One region of the Bacillus sp. 01N45 genome, then DNA from elsewhere that is predicted to be linked to it. Evidence: predicted binding sites of a transcription regulator. Region 1 holds the regulator's gene; the other holds the start of a gene.
The links. Region 1 encodes Rex, which represses fermentation and respiration genes when NADH is low (regulators of the CRP and FNR family bind a similar motif). Its sites were predicted from a motif close to TTGTGAAATATTTCACAA; they were not measured.
Positions count from the first base shown of each region.

Region 1 (4,572 bases):
CTAAATACTCTTGTGCACCTTCTGTTGACAACTCAACAACGGTCGTCGTTACACGATTAATAAAGTAGCGGTCATGTGAAACAAATAGAAGGGTGCCTGGATAATCAATTAAAGCATTCTCCAAAATTTCTTTACTATTTAAATCAAGATGGTTCGTAGGTTCATCGAGAATTAATAAATTTGATTTTTGCATCATAAGTTTTGCAAGAGCTAATCGAGCTTTTTGTCCACCACTAAGAGAAGATACTGGTTTTAGTACATCATCCCCTGTGAATAAGAAGTTACCTAATATCGTGCGAATTTCTTTTTCGGGCTGCAATGGATATTCATCCCATAACTCATTTAAAACTCGCTTAGAAGATGTTAAGTTTGCTTGTTCTTGATCATAATAACCAACAGATACATTGGATCCGAAAGAAACATCACCATTTAATAGTGGTAACTTATTCACAAGTGATTTTAATAATGTGGATTTTCCAATTCCGTTTGGACCAACTAAAGCAACGCTATCCCCGCGAGTTAAGCGCATAGTTACATGTTCAATAATCGGATCATCATCATAGCCGATAGTTGCATCCTTTACTTGTAAAACATCATTTCCACTTTGTTTTTCGATATCGAAGTGGAAGGATGCTGACTTAGAATCACCTAATGGTCTAGTCAATAATTCCATTCTATCTAATTGTTTACGACGGCTTTGAGCACGTTTTGTCGTAGATGCGCGCGCTATATTTTTTTGAACGAAATCCTCAAGTTTAGCGATTTCATCTTGTTGTTTTTCATAACGTTTCATGTCTTGCTCGTATAATGCTGATTTTAAGTCTAAATATTTACTGTAGTTACCAACAAATCGTCTGCTTTCTTTATTCGAAATTTCATATACTTGTGTAACGAGTTTATCTAAGAAATAACGGTCATGGGAAACGATTAGTATTGCGCCAGGATAGCCTTGTAAATATTGTTCAAGCCATGTTAATGTTTCGATGTCTAAATGGTTTGTAGGCTCGTCCAAAATAAGTAGGTCTGGTTTCGTTAATAATAATTTACCAAGAGCTAATCGTGTTTTTTGTCCACCGCTTAATGTAGAAATCGTCGTCTGGTGCGTTTCAACTGGGAAGCCAAGACCACTTAAAATCGAGCGAATATCTGCTTCATATTGATATCCACCTTGATCTTTATAATCTAATTGCAATTGGTCATAATCAGCTAATAATCTTTCATATGTAGCCTCGTTTGAAAAGTTTTCTTCTTTTCCCATCTCTTGCTCTAGCCTTCGAAGTTTTGTCTCCATTTGCTGCAAGTGTGTAAAGACGGTTAACATTTCATCCCAAATTGTTAAAGACGTTTCTAACCCGGTATTTTGAGCTAAATATCCGATTGAGACATCTTTTGGTTTTATAATTTCGCCACCATCATGAGATAGCTCACCAGCTATTATTTTTAATAGTGTAGATTTTCCGGCCCCATTTCGTCCGACTAATGCGATACGATCTTTCGTTTGAACTTCCAATTTTATGTTTGCAAGAATCGTTTCGGCACCGTATAATTTCGTAAGCGCGTTTACTTGTAATAAAATCAATGTTTTCACCTCAAATAATTTCTTAACTTTGCCATGTTTATATTTCTCAATCATACTAAAAATAGTGTATAGTTTAAAATAAAGAGAGAATACTTCTTCTCTTTATTATACAGGGAAATTCATGAGTGCTAAACTTCTGTATTTGATTCAAGTATATGAATAAAGATAGGAAGAGAGGAGAGGTTATATGGAGCAGCAAAAAATTCCACAGGCCACTGCCAAACGATTGCCTCTATACTATCGATTTATCCAAAACTTATCTCTTTCTGGTAAGCAACGTGTTTCATCAGCCGAATTGAGTGAAGCGGTAAAAGTTGATTCCGCAACGATTCGAAGAGATTTTTCATATTTTGGAGCGTTAGGGAAAAAAGGTTATGGATATAACGTAAATTATTTATTATCATTTTTCCGTGAAACACTCGACCAAGATGATATAACACGTGTAGCACTTATTGGAGTAGGTAATTTAGGGACCGCTTTCTTACATTATAATTTCACGAAAAACAATAATACAAAAATTGAAATGGCGTTTGATGTTAGTGAAGAGAAAGTCGGGACAGAAATCGGGGGCATTCCTGTATATCATTTAGATGAATTAGAAGAACGTTTATCAACTGATATACAAGTGGCAATATTAACAGTACCCGCTACAGTAGCACAATCTGTAGCAGATAGATTGGCAGAAACGAACGTGCATGGTATTTTAAATTTCACACCAGCGCGCTTAAATGTGTCAGATAATATAAGAATTCACCATATTGATTTAGCGGTAGAGTTACAAACACTTGTTTACTTTTTAAAGAATTATCCACAATAAAACGCAGAGGAAGCGACCTCTGCGTTTTATTATTGTTTTTTCTTTGTGAATTTAACTAAGATAAGGCGAAGTGCCAAATTAAAATCAATTGTTGCCATAACTGCAAATAGTATTGTCCACATATTCCAGATTGTATCTGTTACGTTCGTAATGGCGAAGCGTGTAAAGATACATCCTAGAAGGAAGTACAATGCAGCCATGAACAATGGTGAGTTCCTCATACTAAAAATCCTCCGATAAAGCCTTGCATTTTTTCAGCTTCTTTAATCATTTCTTGAATTTGTTCATTGCTCATTAAAACTTGAGCAACTGCAACTAATGTATTCATTGCAACATGAGCTGCGATAGGGACGATAATACGCTTCGTTTTTACATATAAAAAGGCGAATACGAGTCCCATAGAAGTGTATACCAATAAGTGAGTGAAATCAAAATGAATTGCTGCGAATACAAGAGAACTAATGATAGCAGCAATAAAGAAGTTAAACTTCTTATAAAGTGTACCAAATAAAATTTTTCTAAATACGATTTCTTCCAAAATAGGTCCTATTATAGAGATAACGATAAGGAACCAAGGTGTCGTTTTTGCGATATCCATAAGTCTTGCTGTATTTTCTGATCCAGGTTTAATTCCTAATACACGTATTTCTATCATACCGGCAATACTTTGTGAGAAAAATGCTAGGAAGAAACCGATAAAAATCCAACCAATCGTAGCTGGAACAGTAGAGCGCATTGTATCTAAACGTCTGTCACGAATATCTGTTCTAAGTAACCAAAGTACGATACATAATGCAATAAAGAAGCTAATGATTGCCCAGTGGCCAGTTATGAGTTGAAATTTCTCTTCTCTAGTAAATCCCCTGTTATCATAAAGTCCAGTTTTCAGCAGAAGTGGTAATCCAACAATGGATGATAACTGCATTAAAATGTATGTAACGATAACCCACCAATATTGTTTTTTCAAATGGTTTAACCATCCTTTCTAACTCTAGTGTATGAGATAAGGTAGGATAACATGTAAGTATGCTACCTACGATATAAACCTCGCTTAAATTATGTTTTTTTCGTAAATCCTTATTTGAAATTATAATAGAAGACAGGAGAAAGTTGTGTGTATAGCGAAAACAACTTAGGGTGTCCTTTCATATTGTAACATACGAGTAGGGGAAACAACGATTCATATAGTAAAGGTAGAAGAAGAGGGACTCTATATAGAAAAGTGTATAGCTTAATTTGCGAAAAAATTATGATTTTTTTACTTGCAAAAGAAATTGAGATTATTTATTATTATAAGTGTGTTAGCACTCGGGTGACTTGAGTGCTAATAAATAAAATTTACATAACAAAATGAGGAGGTTATTGTTCATGCTAAAGCCATTAGGTGATCGCGTTGTAATTGAGCTTGTTCAAGCAGAAGAAAAAACAGCAAGTGGTATTGTATTACCAGACACTGCAAAAGAAAAACCACAAGAGGGTAAAGTTATTGCAGTAGGTACTGGTCGAGTGCTTGAAAATGGTGAGCGTGTTGCTCTAGAGGTAGCTGCAGGTGATCTTATCATCTTCTCAAAATATGCAGGTACTGAAGTAAAATATGAAGGTACTGACTACTTGATTTTACGTGAAAGTGACATTTTAGCAGTTATCGGTTAATTATATAAATCTTAAAAAATTCAAGGGGGTCAATTATTATGGCAAAAGATATTAAATTTAGTGAAGAAGCACGTCGTTCGATGCTTCGCGGTGTCGACACTCTTGCAAACGCAGTAAAAGTAACGCTTGGACCAAAAGGTCGTAACGTTGTACTTGAGAAAAAATTTGGTTCACCACTTATTACAAATGATGGTGTAACAATCGCAAAAGAAATCGAATTAGAAGATGCATTCGAAAACATGGGTGCAAAATTAGTAGCAGAAGTTGCTAGCAAAACAAATGATGTAGCTGGTGACGGAACAACAACTGCAACTGTATTAGCACAAGCTATGATTCGTGAAGGTCTTAAAAACGTAACAGCTGGTGCGAACCCAATGGGTCTTCGTAAAGGTATCGAAAAAGCTGTTACTGCTGCAATTGCAGAATTAAAAGAGATTTCTAAACCAATCGAAGGCAAATCTTCTATCGCACAAGTAGCTGCTATTTCTGCAGCTGACGAAGAAGTAGGTCAATTAATCGCTGA
Region 1 covers NZ_JBFTQW010000027.1:3,702-8,273, forward strand. Annotated here, with positions in the region: gene AC1DMU_RS29105 (ABC-F family ATP-binding cassette domain-containing protein) at 1-1,579, opposite strand, end outside; gene AC1DMU_RS29110 (redox-sensing transcriptional repressor Rex) at 1,767-2,396, shown strand; gene AC1DMU_RS29115 (YdiK family protein) at 2,426-2,617, opposite strand; gene AC1DMU_RS29120 (CPBP family intramembrane glutamic endopeptidase) at 2,614-3,363, opposite strand; gene groES (co-chaperone GroES) at 3,765-4,049, shown strand; gene groL (chaperonin GroEL) at 4,088-4,572, shown strand, end outside.

Region 2 (4,572 bases), on a different contig from region 1:
TGTTTACGATGGTGGACGTTTAGTGGTCACGGTGGAATACAAAGGAGAGAATCCTATTTCCAAAAGTAATGAAGAGAAAGCTGGATTTAGTTATATAACCATTAATGGGAAAGAAGTCAGAGCTGCAATTGGTTCTACTTCACAGAAGTCAAAAGGACAAAACACCATTATTGAGCAGCATGAATTTACTCTGGCTAATTACGGTGAATTTGGTGATAAAATTGATGTTTCCGTCCATGGGAAAGATTTATTTGAACAAACAGGAATATGGAACGTAGCATTTCCTCTTACAAAAGTTGAAGGTGAGATTCATAAATTCACTCCTAATATAAAAACATCAACGAAAGATAATTTATATGCATTAACAGTAAATCAAGTAACCTTTTCTTCACTTTCAACGAGGATTGATTTGACCTTTGATTATCCAAAAGAAATGGAAGCTAATGATAGCTGGCCAGCACTTGATTATACCGTAACTGATGATAAAGGAAAAATCTACGAAGGAGTCAGCTTGCAAGTTGGTAGCACGGGACTATACGGACACCATATTGTTTTAGCTCTTCCACCAATGGATAATCCTCCAAAATCCTTAACAATTGAACCTACGTATCTTAGTGATCTAAATGATACATTAAAAAATGGAGGTGCTGAAGATTTAAAAACGACTGTGTTGCTACAATAATTAAAGAGCTTTGCTAGGTTCACATGTTTATTGACTGTTAATAAGTGACGGTATGTTAATTTGACGTGTATGGAAAAAACATCGCTGTCCAGCTAAGATAAATTTGTATCCATATAATCAAAAGACGCTATTCTTTTTGTAGAAATATACAGAAAGGATGGCGTTTGTTATGCTGTTATCATTGTCGGTTTTTGTCGGTAAGTCGATATATTGCAAAAATCGCTGATATATTTGGAGTTACGGTCCATATATTTAAAAAATCGCTGATATAATTTCACTTACCGACAAAAACATAAGAAAATCCCTTTCACAATCTAAAGAAAACGTCTCCATTGAGATGGATTCCACACCTATTCCATCAACTTTACACTCTATGTGAAAAAGTTCACAAATAGGCCATAATTTGTGAAGTAATTCACAATAATACGTGCTACAATATGAATGTAAAGAAGTTAAACAACATTAAATTAGTATTTTAATTAATTACTTAAACAATCATAAAAAATATATGTGAACAATAGAGAGGGGAAATTACCATGAAAAAAGGTATCAATCGTGTAGTATTAGTAGGAACAGGAGCTGTAGGTTGTAGTTACGCTTACTCAATGATCAACCAAGGTGTAGCTGAAGAATTCGTATTAGTAGATGTTAATGAAGCAAAAGCAGAAGGGGAAGCAATGGACTTAAGCCATGCGGTACCATTCTCTCCATCACCAACAAAAGTTTGGAGCGGTAGCTATGCAGATTGTAAAGATGCAGATCTAGTTGTTATCACTGCTGGATTACCACAAAAGCCAGGTGAAACTCGTTTAGACTTAGTTGAGAAAAATACAAAGATCTTTAAACAAATCGTTCGCGGCATTATGGATAGCGGGTTCGATGGAATCTTCTTAATCGCAACTAACCCAGTTGATATTTTAACTTACGTAACTTGGAAAGAATCTGGTTTACCAAAAGAGCGCGTAATCGGTTCTGGTACTACTTTAGACTCTGCTCGTTTCCGTTACATGTTAGGTGACTACTTAGATGTAGATCCACGTAACGTTCATGCTTACATCGTTGGTGAACACGGTGACACTGAACTTCCAGTATGGAGCCACGCTACTATCGGTGTACAAAAACTAGAAACAATCTTAGCTAACAACGAACAGTACAAACAAGAAGACTTAGATAAAATCTTCGAAAATGTACGCGATGCAGCTTACCATATCATCGAGCGTAAAGGTGCAACTTACTACGGAATCGGTATGTCACTACTTCGTGTAACTAAAGCAATCTTAAGCAACGAGAACAGCGTATTAACTGTATCTGCATACCTTGAAGGACAATATGGTGAGAAAGATGCTTTCGTAGGTGTTCCAGCTGTTATTAACCGCGAAGGTGTACGTGAAATCGTAGAACTTGAGCTAAATGAAGAAGAAAAAGCGAAATTCGCTCATTCTGTAAAAGTATTAAAAGAAACAATGGCACCAGTACTATAATAATTGCTAAATAATTCAGAGGCGGGAAACTGCTTCCTACCTCTGAGTTTTTATATAATTTAATATAAATTCCTTTTCCGGTTTCCCTTGTATATCCCCAATATACCCCTTTTGCTGGATAAGGGTCGTTTATAGAAAAGAGCACTCTACTTTATATAGAGTGCTCTTTATTATTATTTTTTAGGTGTTAATCCTAATTTCTTTAAAATATCTGCCAGTGTACCGCTTTTTGATTTTTCAACAGGTATTTGTGATTTAGATGCATCTGGTCCTTTTTTCAAGAAGTTCTTTTCAACGAAACGAATATCTTTTTCGTCGACAATGCCATCTTTGTTAAGGTCGCCGTCTTTCACAGATAGTCCTTTTTTACCATAGTTGCTAGCGATAATTTCAGCATCTTTCATATCAATTACTTTATCAGCATTTACATCGCCAGCAAGGTTTTCGTCAGGTCGTGCATAATAATATTGACCAAGTAGTTTACCATCTTTTTCAGTACCTAGTTTTGTAGTTAGTCGGCTTGTTAAATGTCCTGGAACCTCCACGTATAAGTTATAATCACGTTTATTAACAGGAAGTCCATTCAATTTGAAGTAACCGTATTTATCAAGTGAGCCTTCAAACTTATGACGGTAAGAATCTGTTGCATATACTTTTACACCAAGCTTTGTATAATCAAATTTCTCATCTAAATATCCACGTTCATTTAAGAATGCACCAGGTTTAATATTTCCTTCTACTTTTGAGTTTAAAGACATAACTGAGAATGTTTGATCTTGAAGCACACGCATTCTGCTTGGCTCTGATTCACCTTGTTTCCAGTAAACGAACACCGGTAAATCTAATTGAGCATTTGCTTCATAAAACTCATCATTTTCTACCTTGAAAGTTACATCAATGAACGGGAAGTCACCATCTAATCCGGCGAAGTTTTTATCATCGATAGCTCCGCCTACTGTAACAGAACCTTCTTCTAGTTTCGGCTCATTTACTTTTGCGGTTACCCCTTTTTCAGAAAGGAGTTTTTCAAAAGTAGGATTCAATTTCGCATTTGCAAATTTGAAGTTCTTCTCTAGGAATTTTACGTTAAATTCTCCAGATACAAATTGTTTCACATGTTTGGCGTTTAGTGTCACAGTGAATTCATCATCTTTATATAATTCTTTTTTATCATAACTAGCTTTTGCATATTGAGCACCTTGCGGAATAAACCAATAGTTATTTACACCGCTTGGATAGTCAGGACCTGCAGTTGCATAATCGAAAATATATACGCCTGTGTTCATTGGACCTTCAGTTTTAAAGGAATCAGGTGTAATACCAACTTTAAAGTCACCATTTTCAGTAATAGGTAAAAACTTGTGCAAGTAGGGAGAATAGTCATAGTACATAACGCCGTTCGCTTCTTGCGTAATGTTTAATCCTTTTCCTCTTAAGTAGTCAACGTTAGAATCATATACATTTCCTTTAACCCATAGTGCTTTTTTACCGTCTTCTACTGTATAGTTTTCTTCATTTAATTCATAAATACCAGGCTGTAATCCAGTTAATTTCACTTCTGGCGGTGTATTATCAATTACGACATAATCACCTTTCACACGTGCTTTCCCGGCTTTATCGTAGCCAACAAATTCAATTGTGTAATCTCCTTCTGGTAAGTCGATTTTTTCATCACCAATTGGTTTTGCAGGATCATTTGTAAAAGGATACACTCTGCCGTTAAAGAATGAATCTAAATAGTAATACACATCTGTTTTTAATCCACTCGTGTTTAATGTTCCGATGAAGCCAAGTGCTTTATTTGTTTTGGAATCTTTCACGATAAGATCTAACGTTTCAAGTTCGCTATTTAATTGGAACGCCCCGTGAACATATGATTCGCGGTATGGATTGAATGTAGATGTATCAGTTGAGATTGTTTTTCTTGATAATAGTGCATTTTCAATACCAGGCTCTGACACACGAATAGAGAACGGAATTTGATACGTTTCTTCTTTATTTTTCGTATTTGTAATATGAATATATCCTTCATATCGGCCTTGCTTTGCACCAGCAGGAATATTAATTTTTGCTTCAATTTCATCTGATTTACCAGCATCAATCGTAATTGTTTCAGAAGTAGAAATTTTTACACCGTTTGCGGTAGCGTCATTAATGGCAGAAGAAGCTGGTGTATAAGAAATTTCTGTTTTAAATTCTTTCTTCTCTTGTTTATTGCGGTTTTCAATTTTAATTTTTCGTTTTTGTTCAATGGATTCCCCGTCTTTTTGATAGTATTTACCGAATGCAATGGATCCAGTTTCGTCTGGTACTTCAATCACTTCATCATTGACAATTGTTTTTGTCGTATCTAACACTTTAAAACTTGTTTCCGTGTGAACAGAGTTATAAGCATCTACTCGTCCAGCT
Region 2 covers NZ_JBFTQW010000013.1:2,320-6,891, forward strand. Annotated here, with positions in the region: gene AC1DMU_RS24130 (DUF4179 domain-containing protein) at 1-682, shown strand, start outside; gene AC1DMU_RS24135 (L-lactate dehydrogenase) at 1,219-2,163, shown strand; gene AC1DMU_RS24140 (S8 family serine peptidase) at 2,337-4,572, opposite strand, start outside.
Region 2: the regulator Rex is predicted to act here: its motif matches at 1,086-1,103, upstream of AC1DMU_RS24135 (L-lactate dehydrogenase).